Regions from separate parts of the Pseudomonas sp. ADAK2 TE3594 genome, predicted to be linked through region 2. Evidence: predicted binding sites of a transcription regulator. Region 2 holds the regulator's gene; each other region holds the start of a gene.
What was found. The regulator sigma-54, encoded in region 2, starts transcription at its own class of promoters, with help from an activator protein. The targets are predictions, from matches to a motif close to ANTGGCATNNANNTTGCTNT.
Positions count from the first base shown of each region.

Region 1: flgB (flagellar basal body rod protein FlgB) is a predicted target of sigma-54. The motif match lies at 2,357-2,376, and genes of this name have one in related genera.
Region 3: AB7M22_RS04195 (flagellar basal body rod protein FlgF) is a predicted target of sigma-54. The motif match lies at 1,911-1,930, and genes of this name have one in related genera.
Region 4: glnA (glutamate--ammonia ligase) is a predicted target of sigma-54. The motif match lies at 2,217-2,236, and genes of this name have one in related genera.

Region 1 is NZ_JBRJGV010000001.1:842,866-847,077, forward strand. Features, by position in the region: gene flgA (flagellar basal body P-ring formation chaperone FlgA) at 1-171, opposite strand, end outside; gene AB7M22_RS03735 (chemotaxis protein CheV) at 254-1,186, shown strand; gene cheR (protein-glutamate O-methyltransferase CheR) at 1,233-2,060, shown strand; gene flgB (flagellar basal body rod protein FlgB) at 2,419-2,826, shown strand; gene flgC (flagellar basal body rod protein FlgC) at 2,830-3,273, shown strand; gene flgD (flagellar hook assembly protein FlgD) at 3,289-3,978, shown strand; gene flgE (flagellar hook protein FlgE) at 4,010-4,212, shown strand, end outside.
Region 2 is NZ_JBRJGV010000001.1:186,218-190,429, reverse strand. Features, by position in the region: gene lptC (LPS export ABC transporter periplasmic protein LptC) at 1-389, shown strand, start outside; gene lptA (lipopolysaccharide transport periplasmic protein LptA) at 376-924, shown strand; gene lptB (LPS export ABC transporter ATP-binding protein) at 924-1,649, shown strand; gene AB7M22_RS00790 (RNA polymerase factor sigma-54) at 1,834-3,327, shown strand; gene hpf (ribosome hibernation-promoting factor, HPF/YfiA family) at 3,402-3,710, shown strand; gene ptsN (PTS IIA-like nitrogen regulatory protein PtsN) at 3,723-4,187, shown strand; gene rapZ (RNase adapter RapZ) at 4,190-4,212, shown strand, end outside.
Region 3 is NZ_JBRJGV010000001.1:938,613-942,824, forward strand. Features, by position in the region: gene AB7M22_RS04190 (sigma-54-dependent phenylalanine hydroxylase transcriptional regulator PhhR) at 89-1,648, shown strand; gene AB7M22_RS04195 (flagellar basal body rod protein FlgF) at 1,985-2,725, shown strand; gene flgG (flagellar basal-body rod protein FlgG) at 2,771-3,556, shown strand; gene flgH (flagellar basal body L-ring protein FlgH) at 3,609-4,212, shown strand, end outside.
Region 4 is NZ_JBRJGV010000001.1:6,382,893-6,387,104, forward strand. Features, by position in the region: gene AB7M22_RS28770 (chorismate mutase) at 30-578, opposite strand; gene glnA (glutamate--ammonia ligase) at 714-2,120, opposite strand; gene thiI (tRNA uracil 4-sulfurtransferase ThiI) at 2,451-3,905, shown strand; gene typA (translational GTPase TypA) at 4,045-4,212, shown strand, end outside.

The sequences.
Region 1 (4,212 bases), 660 kb from region 2:
TACGGTGAATTCAAGAAAGCCCTGAGTGACGCCGATAAGCATGTCAGGCAAGGTAACTGCGTCAGCAAGGGCAGGGCTGCCAGCGTTGAACAGGCAAGCGGCCGACATCGCACAGAGTAATCTGCGGCAGGTTGATGTCAGGTGTCGGAAAAATGTCGGTTCTGTGTTCATAAAAGTTAAAAAGCAAGCGCCGTGCCGTTTAGTGATGAATGTGCGTCGCAAACACACTTAGCGTTGGTGTAGGAGTCTGGGCATGGCTGGTGTAATGGATTCGGTGAACCAGCGCACGCAACTGGTAGGGCAGAATCGCCTTGAGCTGTTGTTGTTCCGTCTTGACGGCCAGCAGCTGTATGGCATCAACGTATTCAAGGTTCGTGAGGTGCTGCAATGCCCCAAGCTGACCCTGATGCCCAAGTCCAGTCCTGTCGTGTGCGGTGTGGCGAATATTCGGGGGGCGACCATTCCGATTCTGGATCTGGCAATGGCGACCGGTTCCGGAGCGCTGAAAGATCAAAGCAATCCCTTCGTGATCATCACGGAGTACAACACCAAGACCCAGGGTTTCCTGGTTCGGTCGGTGGAGCGCATCGTCAACATGAACTGGGAGGAGATTCATCCGCCACCCAAGGGCACCGGGCGCGATCATTACTTGACGGCTGTGACTCGGGTCGACAATCAGTTAGTCGAAATCATCGACGTCGAGAAGGTGCTGGCGGAAGTGGCACCGACTCCTGAAGCGATTTCGGTGGGCGTGGTGGATGTCGAGACTCAGCACAAGGCGTTGTCCTTGCGCGTGCTGACGGTCGATGACTCATCGGTGGCGCGCAAGCAGGTGACCCGTTGCCTGCAAACGGTCGGTGTCGAAGTGGTCGCGTTGAACGACGGCAAACAAGCGCTGGATTACCTGCGCAAGCTGGTCGACGAGGGCAAGAAGCCGGAAGAAGAGTTCCTGATGATGATTTCCGACATCGAGATGCCGGAGATGGACGGGTACACCCTGACGGCCGAGATCCGCAACGACCCGCGCATGCAAAAGCTGCATATCATCCTGCACACTTCGTTGTCGGGTGTGTTCAATCAGGCGATGGTCAAGAAGGTCGGTGCCGATGACTTCCTGGCCAAATTCCGTCCTGATGACCTGGCATCCCGGGTAGTCGACCGGATCAAAGCAGCAGATAACAGCTAGGGGCCTTCTGTCCCTGGCGGTCAACACGATTTAAGAGGCGGCATCTTTGTCTACGGGTAATTTGGATTTTGAACAGTTCCGGGTATTCCTGGAAAAAGCCTGTGGCATTTTGCTCGGTGAAAACAAGCAATACCTGGTCTCGAGCCGTCTCAACAAACTGATGGAACAGCAGGGCATCAAATCGCTGGGTGAGCTGGTTCAGCGCATCCAGACTCAGCCGCGCAGCGGTTTGCGCGAGATGGTGGTGGATGCCATGACCACCAACGAAACCTTGTGGTTTCGTGACACCTATCCGTTTGAAGTCTTGAAGAACAAGGTATTGCCCGAAGCGATCAAGGCAGCCCCCGGCCAGCGCCTGCGGATCTGGTCGGCAGCGTGTTCGTCGGGCCAGGAACCGTATTCGTTGTCGATGTCCATTGATGAGTTCGAGCGGGTCAACATGGGCCAGTTGAAGATGGGCGTGCAGATCGTTGCCACTGACCTGTCCGGCACTATGCTGACCAACTGCAAAACCGGCGAGTACGACAGCCTGGCCATCGGCCGCGGTCTGTCGCCCGAGCGCCTTCAGCGTTACTTCGACCCGAAAGGGCCGGGACGCTGGGCGATCAAGGCGCCGATCAAGAGTCGGGTGGAATTTCGCTCGTTCAACCTGCTCGACAGCTACGCGGCCCTGGGCAAGTTCGATATCGTGTTCTGCCGCAACGTGCTGATCTACTTCTCCGCCGAGGTGAAGAAAGACATCCTGTTGCGCATTCACAGCACGCTGAAGCCGGGCGGTTATCTGTTCCTTGGCGCGTCCGAAGCGCTGAACGGTTTGCCGGATCATTACCAGATGGTCCAGTGCAGCCCGGGGATCATTTACCAGGCGAAGTGATGCAAAAGCGGCAGGCATAAAAACGGGAGTCCTCAGGGGCTCCCGTTTTTTTTGTGCCTGATTTCTCATTCTCGCCGCATCACCTGTAGGAGCGAGGCTTGCCCGCGAAGGCGATGTGTCAGTCAGCGATTTTGTGTCTGATACACCGCCTTCGCGGGCAAGCCTCGCTCCTACAGTGGTCGGTGTAGCTCGTCGGAAGCGGCAGAAAAGCGGCAGGCGGCGGAAATCGGTTGCCGCTTTTCTGGCATTGCCGCCTTGCCACTGCCTGCAAAGCCCCGGTTTACGGGCTTTTTTGAATTGGCACGCCGCTTGCTATGTCCATGTTACGAAAAATCAGGTCACCCGAAGGTTTCCCGACATGAGCATCAGCTTCGATAAAGCGCTCGGTATCCACGAACAAGCCCTGGGCTTCCGCGCTCAGCGTGCCGAAGTCCTGGCCAACAACATCGCCAACGCCGACACCCCGAACTACAAGGCTCGGGATCTGGACTTCTCGAAAGTGCTCGCCGAGCAGAACGAGAAAACCAAAAACGGCAGGTTCGCCTTGAACATGACCAACAGCCGTCACATCGAAGCTGAAGGCCTGGGCAATGGCGACGAGTCGCTGATGTATCGCACGCCGATGCAACCGTCGATCGACCAGAACACCGTGGACGCCCAACTGGAACAGTCGAACTACGCGGAAAACGCGGTTAACTTCCAGGCCAGCTTCACCCTGCTCAACAGTAAATTCAAAGGGCTGGTGTCAGCCCTGCGCGGAGAGTAATCCATGTCTCTATCCAGTGTTTTCAACATTGCCGGTAGCGGCATGAGTGCCCAGACCACTCGCTTGAACACCGTCGCCTCGAACATCGCCAACGCCGAGACCGTCTCGTCGAGCATCGACCAGACTTATCGCGCCCGTCACCCGGTGTTCGCCACCATGTTCCAGGGCGGCCAGAGCGGCGGCAGCGATTCGCTGTTCCAGAACCAGGACGCTGCCGGTCAAGGCGTGCAAGTACTGGGCGTGGTCGAAGACCAGAGCAATCTTGAAGCGCGCTACGAGCCGAACCATCCGGCTGCCGATGCCAAGGGCTACGTCTACTACCCCAACGTCAACGTCGTCGAAGAAATGGCCGACATGATTTCCGCGAGCCGTTCGTTCCAGACCAACGCCGAGATGATGAACACCGCCAAAACCATGATGCAGAAGGTCCTGACCCTCGGTCAGTGATAAGGGGCGATTCGTATGAGCGTTATCAGCGATGTTCTGGCCAACTCTTCGGTCCAGACCACTACCAACAAAGACAGCCTGACCTCGGCCGCTACCGGCGGCCAGGCGCTGGGCAAGGACGCGTTCCTGCAACTGCTGGTAACTCAGCTGAAAAACCAGAACCCGCTCGATCCTCAGGACAACAGCGAGTTCGTGGCCCAGCTGGCGCAGTTCAGTAGCCTGGAAGGTATCACCACGCTGAACGATACAGTCAGCGGCCTTGCCAGCAGCTACAGCTCCTCGCAAGCCTTGCAGGCTTCTTCGCTGGTGGGCCGTTCGGTCATCGCGCAGACCGACAAAGCCGTGGTCGACACCTCCAAGAGCCTCAACGGGACCGTCGTGGTGCCAACTTCGGTTGCCGCCGCCACCGTCAAGATCAACAACTCGGAAGGCAAGACCATCCGTACTCTCGAGTTGGGCAGTCAAAGTGCCGGCAACACCAGTTTCATCTGGGACGGCAAGGACGATGCGGGCGCGGTAGCACCGGCGGGTACTTACACCTTCGGCGCGACGGCCACCATCGATAGCAAGGCGACATCGCTGATTACTTATCTGCCGGCGACCGTTAACAGCGTGACCATCAGCCAGACCGGCGGTGAGTTGATGCTGAACCTGGCAGGCATGGGCAGCGTTGCCCTGTCCAAAGTACAAACCATTGGTATATAGAGCCGACTAACACGGCACAAAGGAGTGGAATATGTCTTTCAGTATCGGCCTTAGCGGTCTCTATGCAGCCAACAAACAACTGGACGTGACCGGCAACAACATCGCCAACGTTGCCACCACCGGTTTCAAATCGTCCCGTGCAGAATTCGAAGACGTGTACTCGGCCACTCGCCTGGGTACCGGCAGCAAGACCATCGGTAACGGCGTGCGTCTGGCCAACGTTTCCCAGCAGTT
Region 2 (4,212 bases):
AACTGCAATACGAAATGACGTCGGACAAGGTCGAACACCTGAAAGCGACCGAAGTGACGCTGCTGACCAATCCTGACCTGAATATGTTCCGTGGCACCGAGTTCCCCTGGCATGTCCAGAGCGAGCGCGGCGAAGTCAATCCGGACGGCACTCAGGTCGAGCTGATTGATTCGGTACGTATCACTCGTTTCGACGAAAAAAACCGTAAAACCCTGATTACCACCACCCGTATGACCGTGTTCCCGCAGCAGCAATATGCGCAGACCGATCAACCCGTTAGAATCGACGGCGCTGGCGGTGTATCGACAGGCAACGGAATGAAAGCGTACTTGAAAGAAAGCAGGATACACCTGCTATCGAACGTAAGAGGACAGTATGAGGCTCGTTAAAACTCTCCCTATTTTGCTCAGTCTGGGCGCAGCACTGGGAAGCGTGAGCGCCTGGGCTCTGCCGAACGATCAAGAGCAGCCTATCCGCATTCAGGCCGACGATGCCCAACTGGACGACAAGAATGGCGTTGCCACCTATAAAGGTGATGTGATCATCACCCAGGGCTCGATGATCGTTAAAGGCAACACCGTGACCATCACCCGCACACCTACCGGCGACATTGACGTGGTGACTTCGGTGGGCAACCTCGCCTACTTTGAGCAACTGCAGACCGCTGGCGACACCAAGCCTGTTCAGGGCTGGGGGGTGACCATCCAGTACCACGCCGCACAAAACCGCGTCGTGCTGATCGACAAGGCAAAAGTCGTCGACAAAGACAACAACACCACCCAAGGCGAGAAAATCGTCTACGACACGGTGAAAAAGCTTGCGAGCGCCGGTCGCGCCACGGGTAACAAGGTCACCGAGACACGTCCTCGCATCGACATGGTGATCCAGCCGAAGAAGAAAACCGACGAGCAAAAGGCCCAGTAATGGCAACTCTGAAAGCTCAGCATCTGGCCAAGAGCTACAAGAGCCGTCAGGTCGTGCGCGACGTCAGCCTGTCCATCGACAGCGGTCAGATCGTCGGCCTGCTTGGCCCTAACGGCGCCGGTAAAACCACCTGTTTCTACATGATTGTCGGCCTGGTACAGGCCGATCAGGGTCGCGTACTGATCGACGACCTGGATGTCAGCCACCAGCCGATGCACGGTCGTGCGAAGGCGGGTATCGGCTATCTTCCGCAAGAAGCGTCGATCTTCCGCAAACTGTCGGTGGCCGACAACATCATGGCCATCCTCGAGACACGCAAGGAACTCGACAAGGCCGGTCGTCGCAAAGAGCTGGAAAGCCTGCTGCAGGAATTTCACATCCACCACATCCGCGACAACCTCGGCATGAGCCTGTCCGGTGGTGAACGCCGCCGCGTGGAAATCGCCCGGGCACTGGCCACCAATCCGAAATTCATCCTCCTCGACGAACCCTTCGCCGGTGTGGACCCGATTTCGGTGGGCGACATCAAGCAGATCATTCATCACCTCAAGGCCAAAGGCATTGGTGTGCTGATCACGGACCACAACGTCCGCGAAACCCTAGATATCTGCGAAACCGCCTACATCGTCAACGACGGCCAACTGATCGCTGAAGGTGACTCCGCCACCATCCTGGCCAATGAGCTGGTCAAGGAAGTGTATCTGGGTCATGAGTTCCGCCTGTAAGCACTGAGGTGCCCGGGTCGCCGAGAGCGCGCGCACTTCAATAAAAAATCAATAAGTTTTTATTGTTACAGCGCTCTAGGCAAACACTTCAGTTTCAGGCATATAATTTGCTTATGTTTGGCGCTTCGGCGCCCTGTAGTGGATGGCGCATGTGCGCCGGCGAATAAGGTGTTAAGCCCCTGCCATGAAACCATCGCTAGTCTTGAGAATGGGCCAGCAGCTGACGATGACACCGCAGCTGCAACAGGCCATCCGCCTGCTCCAATTGTCGACCCTGGACCTGCAACAGGAAATCCAGGAGGCCCTGGAGTCCAATCCGATGCTCGAACGCCAGGAAGAAGGCGACGACTTCGATAACGCCGACCCCTTGGCCGATAGCGCCGAACAGAAACCCAACGCCGACATTCAGGAACCCTCCTACCAGGAAACCGCCCCAACGGTGGACAACCTCGAGGAAGGCGACTGGAATGAGCGCATTCCCAACGAATTGCCCGTCGATACTGCCTGGGAAGACGTCTACCAGACCAGCGCCAGCAGCCTGCCGAGCAACGATGACGACGAGTGGGATTTCACCACCCGCACATCCGTCGGTGAAAGCCTGCAAAGCCATTTGCTCTGGCAACTGAACCTGGCACCGATGTCCGACACCGATCGCCTGATCGCCGTGACCCTGATCGACTGCATCAATAATCAGGGCTACCTGGACGAAACCCTTGAGGAAATCCTCGAGGCGTTCGACCCGGAACTGGACATCGAACTGGACGAAATCGAAGCCGTCCTGCACCGCATCCAGCAGTTCGAACCCGCAGGCATCGGCGCCCGCAACCTCGGTGAATGCCTGCTGCTGCAACTGCGCCAGCTGCCCGCCAAGACCCCTTGGCTGGCCGAGGCCAAGCGCCTGGTCACCGATTACATCGACTTGCTCGGCAGCCGCGACTACAGCCAACTGATGCGTCGCATGAAGCTCAAGGAAGATGAACTGCGTCAGGTCATCGAATTGGTCCAGAGCCTCAACCCGCGCCCAGGCTCACAAATCGAGTCCACCGAAGCCGAATACGTCGTTCCCGATGTGATTGTGCGCAAGGACAACGAGCGCTGGCTGGTGGAGTTGAATCAGGAATCGGTGCCACGCCTGCGTGTCAACGCCCAATACGCCGGTTTCGTGCGTCGCGCCGATACCAGCGCTGATAACACCTTCATGCGTAATCAGTTGCAGGAAGCTCGCTGGTTCATCAAGAGCCTGCAAAGCCGCAATGAAACCCTGATGAAAGTCGCCACCCAGATCGTCGAGCATCAACGCGGCTTTCTTGAATACGGTGACGAAGCCATGAAGCCGTTGGTGCTGCACGACATCGCCGAAGCGGTGGGCATGCATGAATCGACGATTTCACGGGTGACCACGCAAAAATTCATGCATACCCCGCGGGGCATCTATGAACTGAAATACTTTTTTTCCAGCCACGTCAGTACCTCAGAAGGCGGTGAATGCTCGTCCACGGCGATCCGCGCGATCATCAAAAAACTGGTTGCCGCGGAAAATCAGAAAAAGCCGTTGAGTGACAGCAAGATCGCTGGTTTACTGGAGGCACAAGGCATTCAGGTGGCTCGCCGCACCGTCGCCAAGTACCGCGAATCCCTCGGGATCGCGCCTTCGAGCGAACGCAAGCGGTTGATGTAGAGCCACGCCACAGCGTTCCAGTGGTAGATCATCTGATCTACCGCTTTATGCACTGGCAACGAAGGAGAAGCTGTATGCAAGTCAACATCAGTGGACACCAACTGGAAGTGACCGAACCTCTTCGCACCTACATCGGCGAAAAACTCGAACGATTAGAGAGGCATTTCGACAAGATCACCAACGTGCAGGTCACGATGACGGTCGAGAAGCTCAAGCAGAAAATCGAAGCCACGCTGCATATTCCCGGCAATGAAGTGGTCGCTAATGCGGAACATACCGATATGTACGCAGCGATCGACGCACTGACCGACAAGCTGGATAAACAACTCAAAAAGCATAAGGAAAAGACCCAGAGCCTCCTCCAGGGCGCGACCGGTCGTTAACACTCCCAACCCATGATCCGACTTGAAAGCATCCTGACCCCCGGCCGTTCCCTGGTGAACGTGCCGGGCGGCAGTAAAAAGAAAGCCCTCGAGCAAATTGCCAACCTCATCCATCGCGAAGTGCCGGATCTGGCCATGCAGGATGTCTTCGAGAGTCTGGTCGCCCGTGAAAAACTCGGCTCCACCGGTTTTGGCAACGGCATCGCCATCCCCCACTGCCGTCTCAAGGGCTGCGAATCGCCCATCAGTGCCTTGATGCACCTGGATGCACCCATCGATTTCGACGCCATCGACGGTGCGCCGGTTGACCTGCTGTTTGTACTGCTGGTCCCGGAAGCCGCCACCGATGCACACCTGGAATTGCTCCGCCAGATCGCCAGCATGCTGGATCGCAAGGAGGTGCGTGAAAAACTGCGCAGCGCCCCGAGCAACGAAGCGTTGTATCAGGTTGTCCTGGACGAGCAGAACGGTCACTAATCATGCGCCTGATCATCGTCAGTGG
Region 3 (4,212 bases), 750 kb from region 2:
AGTGCCTCGGCAGAAAAATACGTCGGTCTGCCAAGTACCTCTGTGGGATCTCGGCATCAACCTCACTCACCGTTTTGTGGGCCTTTATATGCGTATCAAAGTTCACTGCCAGAACCGCATCGGTATCCTGCGCGACATTCTCAACCTGCTGGTCGAGTACGGGATCAACGTCGCTCGCGGCGAAGTGGGCGGTGAGCACGGCAATGCGATCTACCTGCACTGCCCGAACCTGATCAATATTCAGTTCCAGGCGTTGCGTCCGAAGTTCGAGGCGATTGGCGGGGTATTTGGCGTCAAGCGCGTAGGGCTGATGCCCAGCGAGCGTCGGCATATGGAACTCAATGCCTTGCTCGGTGCCTTGGAGTTTCCGGTGCTGTCGATCGACATGGGCGGCTCCATTGTCGCGGCCAACCGTGCGGCAGCGCAGTTGCTCGGGGTGCGGGTGGACGAGGTGCCGGGGATTCCGCTGTCGCGGTACGCCGAGGATTTTGATTTGCCGGAACTGGTACGTGCCAACAAGTCACGGATCAACGGCTTGCGGGTCAAGGTCAAGGGCGATGTGTTTCTCGCCGACATCGCACCGCTGCAGTCGGAGCATGACGAAAGCGAGGCCATGGCCGGTGCAGTGTTGACGTTGCACCGGGCGGATCGGGTAGGTGAGCGCATCTATAACGTGCGCAAGCAGGAATTGCGTGGTTTCGACAGCATTTTCCAGAGCTCGAAAGTGATGGCGGCGGTGGTGCGCGAGGCACGACGCATGGCGCCACTGGATGCGCCGCTATTGATAGAAGGCGAAACCGGCACCGGCAAAGAGTTGTTGGCGCGGGCCTGTCACCTGGCGAGCCCGCGTGGGCAGTCACCGTTGATGGCGCTCAACTGCGCCGGTCTGCCGGAGTCCATGGCCGAGACTGAATTGTTCGGCTATGGCCCCGGCGCCTTCGAAGGGGCGCGGGCCGAAGGCAAGCTTGGGCTGTTGGAGTTGACGGCGGGCGGAACGTTGTTCCTCGACGGCGTCGGCGAAATGAGCCCGCGCTTGCAGGTGAAATTGCTGCGCTTCTTGCAGGATGGCTGCTTCCGTCGTGTCGGTAGCGATGAAGAGGTCTATCTGGATGTGCGGGTGATCTGCGCCACTCAGGTGGATTTGTCCGAGCTGTGCGCTCGCGGTGAGTTTCGCCAGGATTTGTACCACCGTTTGAACGTGCTCTCGCTGCACATCCCACCGCTGCGCGAATGCCTCGACGGACTGGCGCCGCTGGTGGAGCACTTTCTCGATCAGGCCAGTCGGCAGATCGGTTGCCCGTTGCCGAAACTGGCGCCGGCGGCGATGGAGCGACTCAGTCATTATCATTGGCCGGGTAACGTGCGGCAGTTGGAAAACGTACTGTTCCAGGCCGTTTCCCTGTGCGATGGCGGCACCGTCAAAGCCGAGCATATTCGCCTGCCGGACTACGGCGTGCGTCAGCCGCTTGGCGATTTTTCTCTTGAGGGTGGTTTGGACGAGATTGTCGGGCGCTTTGAGAAAGCGGTGCTGGAGCGTTTGTATTCCGAGCATCCGAGCAGTCGGCAACTGGGCAAGCGGCTGGGGGTTTCGCATACGACCATTGCCAATAAGTTGCGTGAGTATGAGGTTGGCAAGACTGAGTCTTAGCTGAGCCTTGCTGTGTTTGTGCTGGCTTCATCGCGGGCAAGCCCGCTCCCACAAAGATCTTCATGGGTCACTCAATCTGTGAACACCAAGTAACCTGTGGGAGCGGGCTTGCCCGCGATAACGTCGGTACAGGCAACACTCAGGTCAAGCGTTGCCACCAAACGGCATAACACCGCCGGTTTTTCGTCTTCGATACATTTCCCCAATCCTCTCTGAATCCCTCAAGTCCTTTGTTTGCCGGGCCCTGCGCCGCCAGAAAAAAGTTGGTCTGCAAATTGCTTATGGCTCAGCAGTACAGCGGTGGGCGGCAAACGTCCGGCATGCAGAGGAAAGAGTGTGGACAAGTACCTTTATGTGGCAATGACCGGCGCCAGCCAGAATGCACTGGCGCAGAAGGCTCATGCCAACAACCTGGCGAACATCTCTACCAACGGTTTTCAGAAGGACCTGGAACAGGCCCGTTCGATGCCGGTGTTTGGTGACAGCTTTCCGGCGCGTGCGTTTGCCATGACCGAGCGTCCGGCCACCGACTTCTCCCCGGGTGCGCTGGTGCAAACCGGTCGCGACCTCGACGTTGCGGTGCAGGGCAATGGCTGGATCGCGGTGCAGAACCCCAATGGCGGTGAAAGCTACGTGCGCACCGGTAGCCTGAACGTTGACGCCTTGGGCGTGCTGCGTGCCGGCAATGGTATGCCGGTGGTAGGCAATGGCGGGCCGATTGCCGTGCCGCCCGAGCAGCAAATCGAAGTCGGCGAAGACGGCACCATCAGCATTCGTGCGATGGGCGAAGGTCCACGGGTGATGGCCGAAGTCGACCGCATCAAACTGGTCAACCCGGACTTCAAGAACATGACCAAAGGCCTGGACGGTTCGATCCACACCAAGGACGGCAAGCCGGCGCAAGCCGATGCCAACGTCAAACTGGTGTCCGGGTTCCTGGAGTCGAGCAACGTCAATGCCGTGGAAGAAATGACCTCGGTGCTGGCGCTGGCCAAGCAGTTCGAGCTGCACATCAAGATGATGAACACCGCCAAAGACGATGACCAGGCCATGGCTCGGGTCTTGCAGATCAGCTAATTATCAGAACGTCGCGCCGTAAAACAGGCGCACGAGGAGAATCGAATGCTTCCGGCTCTATGGGTTGCCAAAACAGGTCTGTCCGCCCAGGACACCAACCTCACCACCATTTCCAACAACCTGGCGAACGTATCGACCACGGGTTTCAAACGTGACCGCGCCGAGTTCCAGGACTTGCTGTATCAGATCAAACGCCAGCCGGGCGCCCAGTCGACCCAGGACAGCGAATTGCCGTCGGGTCTGCAAGTGGGTACCGGTGTGCGCATCGTCGGCACCCAGAAAAACTTCACTGCCGGCAGCCTGCAAACCACCGAGCAGCCGCTTGACCTGGCCGTCGACGGTCGCGGTTTCTTCCAGATTCTGCAGCCGGACGGCACCACGGCCTACACCCGTGACGGTACGTTCCACCTGGATTCCAACGGTCAGATCGTCAACGCCAGCGGCTTCGCCCTGGAGCCGGCCATTGTCATTCCGAACGACGCCCAGACGTTCACCGTCGGCCGTGACGGCACGGTGTCCGTCACTGTTGCCGGCAACCCGGCCTCCCAGGTGATCGGCAACCTGCAAACCGCCGACTTCATCAACCCGGCCGGTCTGCAAGCGGTGGGTAACAACCTGTTCCTGGAAACCGCTGCCAGTGGCGCGCCGCAAATCGGCACGCCGGGCCTCGCCGGTTTCGGTACCACGCTGCAGAACACCCTGGAAACGTCCAACGTCAGCACCGTTGAAGAGATGGTCAACATGATCACCACTCAGCGCGCTTACGAGATGAACTCCAAGGTGATCTCCACCGCCGACCAGATGCTCTCGTTCGTAACGCAGAATCTGTAATCAAGTCTATGAGGCGGCCATGAGGTCGCCTGCAATACCGTGAGGTAGGGTCATGAATCGCTTTGTATCTGTTCTGGCACTGAGTGGGGCCGTCGTGCTCGCGGGCTGCGTCGCTCCGCCGCCCAAGCCTAATGACCCTTTCTACGCCCCGGTGTTGCCGCGCACGCCGCTGCCGGCTGCCGCCAATAACGGCTCGATCTACCAGGCCGGTTTCGAACAGAACCTGTACAGCGACCGCAAGGCGTTCCGGGTCGGTGACATCATCACCATCACCCTGAACGAGCGCACCCAGGCGAGCAAGAACGCCAACTCGCAGATCGACAAGAACAGCGATAACAAGGTTGGCCTGACCTCGTTGTTTGGCTCCAGCCTGACCACCAATAACCCGATCGGTGGCAATGACTTGAGTCTGAACGCCGGCTATAGCGCCGACCGCTCAACGAAGGGCGACAGCAAGTCCGGCCAGAGTAACAGCCTGACCGGTTCGATCACCGTGACCGTCGCTGACGTGTTGCCCAATGGCATCATCGCCGTGCGCGGCGAGAAGTGGCTGACCCTCAACACCGGTGATGAACTGGTGCGGATTGCCGGCCTCGTTCGCGCCGATGACATCGCCACCGACAACACCGTGTCGTCGACCCGCGTCGCCGATGCAC
Region 4 (4,212 bases), 6.2 Mb from region 2:
AGCACTTCAGCGCACATCGGCAGGTCGGCTCAGCGGCTGGCGCTGCACAACTCAGCGGTGGCGCGTACCTGGGCAAGCTCACGCAATGGCGCGTGGGCGCCGGCTTTATTGGCCTTGGCCAGCCAGGATGGGCACTGCGGGTCGTTGCGATAAGGGCTGAAATCGGCCAGTTGTTGCAGCAGGCGTTTTTGTAACCGGTCAAGTTGCGGGCGGATCTGCCCGACGAGATCGGGGCGGGGATCGTTGGGTGCCTTGCCTTGGGCATGCCAGTCAGACAAGTGCGCGTATTGCACCAGTTTGTTGGCCTCGATCTGCGCCGAGAAGAACTGTTCGACGGCTTCGTTGCTCAATTTATAGGCAGGTGCCAGGGCGACAGCACCGGCAATGACTTCGCGCTCGCGCTGCCGGTCTTCGACAGGTTTGCCGCTGTCCCATTTGCTCAGCGCAACCTGATCGGCAATTGCCAGGCGTTCTTCGATGGTGCCAAGCAATGGGGCGAGGGCGGCAGGTGCCGGGCTGGCAAAAGCGCTGTTGGCCAGCAGGGCGGTGAGCAGGGCAAGGCATGGGCGTAGGCGCATGGGGGCATCTCGGCTTTATCGGATGAAGGCCATGATGCACGCAACCGGGCATCCGATGACAGACGGTCGCCCATAAAAAAGGCCTCCCGAAGGAGGCCTCTCTTTTGTCACGCCGCGTAGCGCGACGCTACCGGATCAGCAGCTGTAGTACAGCTCATATTCCAGTGGGTGTACGAAGGTACGAACCTTGATTTCTTCTTCGCTTTTCAGAGCGATGTAAGCGTCGATGAAGTCGTCGCTGAAAACGCCGCCTTTGGTCAGGAACGCACGACCTTTGTCCAGCTCTTCCAGGGCTTCTTTCAGGCTGCCGCAAACTTGTGGGATCTCTTTCGCCTCTTCAGGCGGCAGGTCGTACAGGTTTTTGTCAGCTGCGTCGCCAGGGTGGATCTTGTTCTGGATGCCGTCCAGGCCAGCCATCAACAGTGCAGCGAAGCCCAGGTACGGGTTAGCTGCCGGATCCGGGAAGCGAGCTTCGATACGGCGAGCGCGAGGGCTGGACACGTAAGGAATACGGATCGAAGCCGAACGGTTGCGAGCCGAGTAAGCCAGCATCACTGGAGCTTCGAAACCTGGGACCAGACGCTTGTAGGAGTTGGTCGACGGGTTGGTGAAGCCGTTCAGGGCCTTACCGTGCTTGATGATGCCGCCGATGAAGTACAGAGCTGTATCGGACAGGCCGGCATAGCCTTCGCCAGCGAAGGTGTTCTTGCCATCTTTGGCGATGGACAGGTGAACGTGCATACCCGAACCGTTGTCGCCGTACAGAGGCTTAGGCATGAAGGTCGCGGTGCGGCCGTATGCGTCAGCAACGTTGTGTACGCAGTACTTCAGGGTTTGAACTTCGTCAGCCTTGGCAACCAGGGTGTTGAACTTCACGCCGATTTCGTTCTGACCGGCAGTCGCCACTTCGTGGTGGTGAACTTCGATGACCAGGCCCATTTCTTCCATGGCGTTGCACATGGAGGTACGGATTTCGTGGTCGTGGTCGAACGGCGGAACAGGGAAGTAGCCGCCTTTGACGCCTGGACGGTGGCCTTTGTTGCCGCCTTCCACGTCCTGGTCGGACATCCACGAACCTTGTTCGGAGAAGATTTTGAACATCGAACCGGAGATGTCGGACTTGAACTTCACTTCGTCGAAGATGAAGAACTCAGGCTCTGGACCAACGAATACGGTGTCACCGATACCGGTCGACTTCAGGTATTCCTCGGCACGCTTGGCGATCGCACGTGGGTCACGGTCGTAGCCTTGCATGGTCGAAGGCTCGATCACGTCGCAAACCAGAATCAGGGTCGGCTCTTCGGTGAACGGGTCGAGAACGGCAGTGGAGTCGTCCGGCATCAGGATCATGTCGGAAGCTTCGATGCCTTTCCAGCCAGCGATGGAGGAACCGTCGAACATTTTGCCTTCTTCGAAGAAAGCTTCATCCAGCCCATCGCGAGCCGGCATGGTCACGTGGTGCTGAGTGCCTTTGGTGTCCGTGAAGCGCAGATCAATCCACTTGACGTCATGATCTTTGATGAGTTGAACCGACTTCGACATAGTGTCCTCCGGGTGGCTTCGGGCTTAGTAGTGGATGCCCTTAGAATGTGGGTGATGCCGGCGCGAATACTCTGCCATGGCAACCTGCCTCACAAGGGAGCAAATTGCATGCCAGTGCCCCACCATGGGTTTTTTGCCCCAATATCACGCTTATAAAGGTGCAATGCCTCAAAAAGCACAAAACCTCGCCCTGTAATGTAGCGTCGAAATCCATAAATGACCTGTTTTGGTGCGCGCAAAACCTTCTGCACATTAACTGGTTAAACCTTGAGCAATTTCCGCTATAATCCGCGCCCCCCTTTTTCGGCTGGCCCAGCGCGCGCTGTTTTCATGAAACTAATCGTAAAAGTCTTCCCCGAGATCACCATCAAGAGCCGCCCGGTACGGATGCGTTTCATCCGCCAGTTGGCTAAAAACATCCGTACCGTGCTCCGCGACCTGGACCCGGCTGTGGTGGTGAACGGTGTGTGGGACAATCTCGAGCTGGAAACCCGCGTCAGTGAGCCGAAAGCCCTGAAGGAGATGACCGAGCGCCTGAGCTGCATGCCGGGCATCGCGCATTTCCTGCAGGTCGATGAATACCCGTTGGGCGACTTCGATGACATCGTCGCCAAGTGCAAACAGCATTTTGGTGACGCCCTGGCCGGGAAGATCTTTTCGGTGCGTTGCAAACGTGCCGGCAAGCACGAATTCAGCTCCATGGACGTCGAGAAATACGTTGGCAGCCAACTGCGTCGTCAGTGCGGCGCCGCCGGAATCTCGCTGAAAGAGCCGGAAATCGAAGTCCGCATCGAAATTCGCGACAAACGGTTGTTCGTGATCCACAGCCAGCACAACAGCATCGGCGGTTATCCGCTGGGTGCCCTGGAACAGACGCTTGTACTGATGTCCGGTGGCTTCGACTCCACCGTCGCCGCCTACCAGATCATGCGCCGCGGGCTGATGAGCCATTTCTGCTTCTTCAATCTGGGCGGACGTGCCCACGAACTGGGCGTCATGGAAGTCGCGCACTTCATCTGGAAGAAGTACGGCAGCTCCCAACGCGTGTTATTTGTCAGTGTGCCTTTCGAGGAAGTACTGGGAGAAATTCTCGGGAAAGTCGATAACAGTCATATGGGCGTAGTTTTGAAGCGTATGATGTTGCGCGCTGCTTCCCGTATTGCCGATCGGCTGGAGATCGAAGCGCTGGTCACCGGCGAAGCGATTTCCCAGGTATCGAGCCAGACGTTGCCGAACCTGTCCGTGATCGACTGCGTGACCGACAAGCTGGTCTTGCGCCCGCTGATCGCCAGTCACAAGCAGGACATCATCGACCTGGCCAACGAAATCGGTACTGCCGATTTCGCCAAGCACATGCCGGAATACTGCGGGGTCATCTCGGTGAACCCAAAGACCCACGCCAAGCGTCCACGCGTGGAGCATGAAGAGAAAGAATTCGACATGGCGGTACTTGAGCGTGCGCTCGAGAACGCCAAACTGGTGCCGATCGATCGCGTGATCGACGAATTGGGCCAGGATTTGCAGATCGAAGAAGTCAGCGAAGCACTGGCGGGCCAGATCATCATCGACATCCGTCACCCGGATGCCGCTGAAGACGAGCCGCTGGAACTCGCTGGCATTGAGGTGCAGACGATGCCGTTTTATGCATTGAACGCTCGTTTCAAGGAACTGGACCCTACTCGCCAGTACCTGTTGTATTGCGACAAAGGCGTGATGAGTCGCCTGCATGCCCACCATTTGCTCAGTGAGGGGCATGCCAATGTGCGCGTTTATCGACCGAGCTAAGTGCCCGGGGCTGTTTGCCTGTGGCCTGCGTCACCGGCCCCCCGACGCCGCCGTCAAGCTGTAACGGCTTTGCCGGACTCTACTGTAAATCGCTGCCAAGACTTGTCAGCACACCGAATCCTCTGATCGAGATACACAAGTGATCGAAAATCTACGCAACATCGCCATCATTGCTCACGTTGACCATGGTAAAACCACCCTGGTAGACAAACTCTTGCGTCAATCCGGCACCCTGGAGCGCAACGAGCTCAACGACGAGCGCGTGATGGACTCCAACGACCAGGAGAAAGAGCGCGGTATTACCATT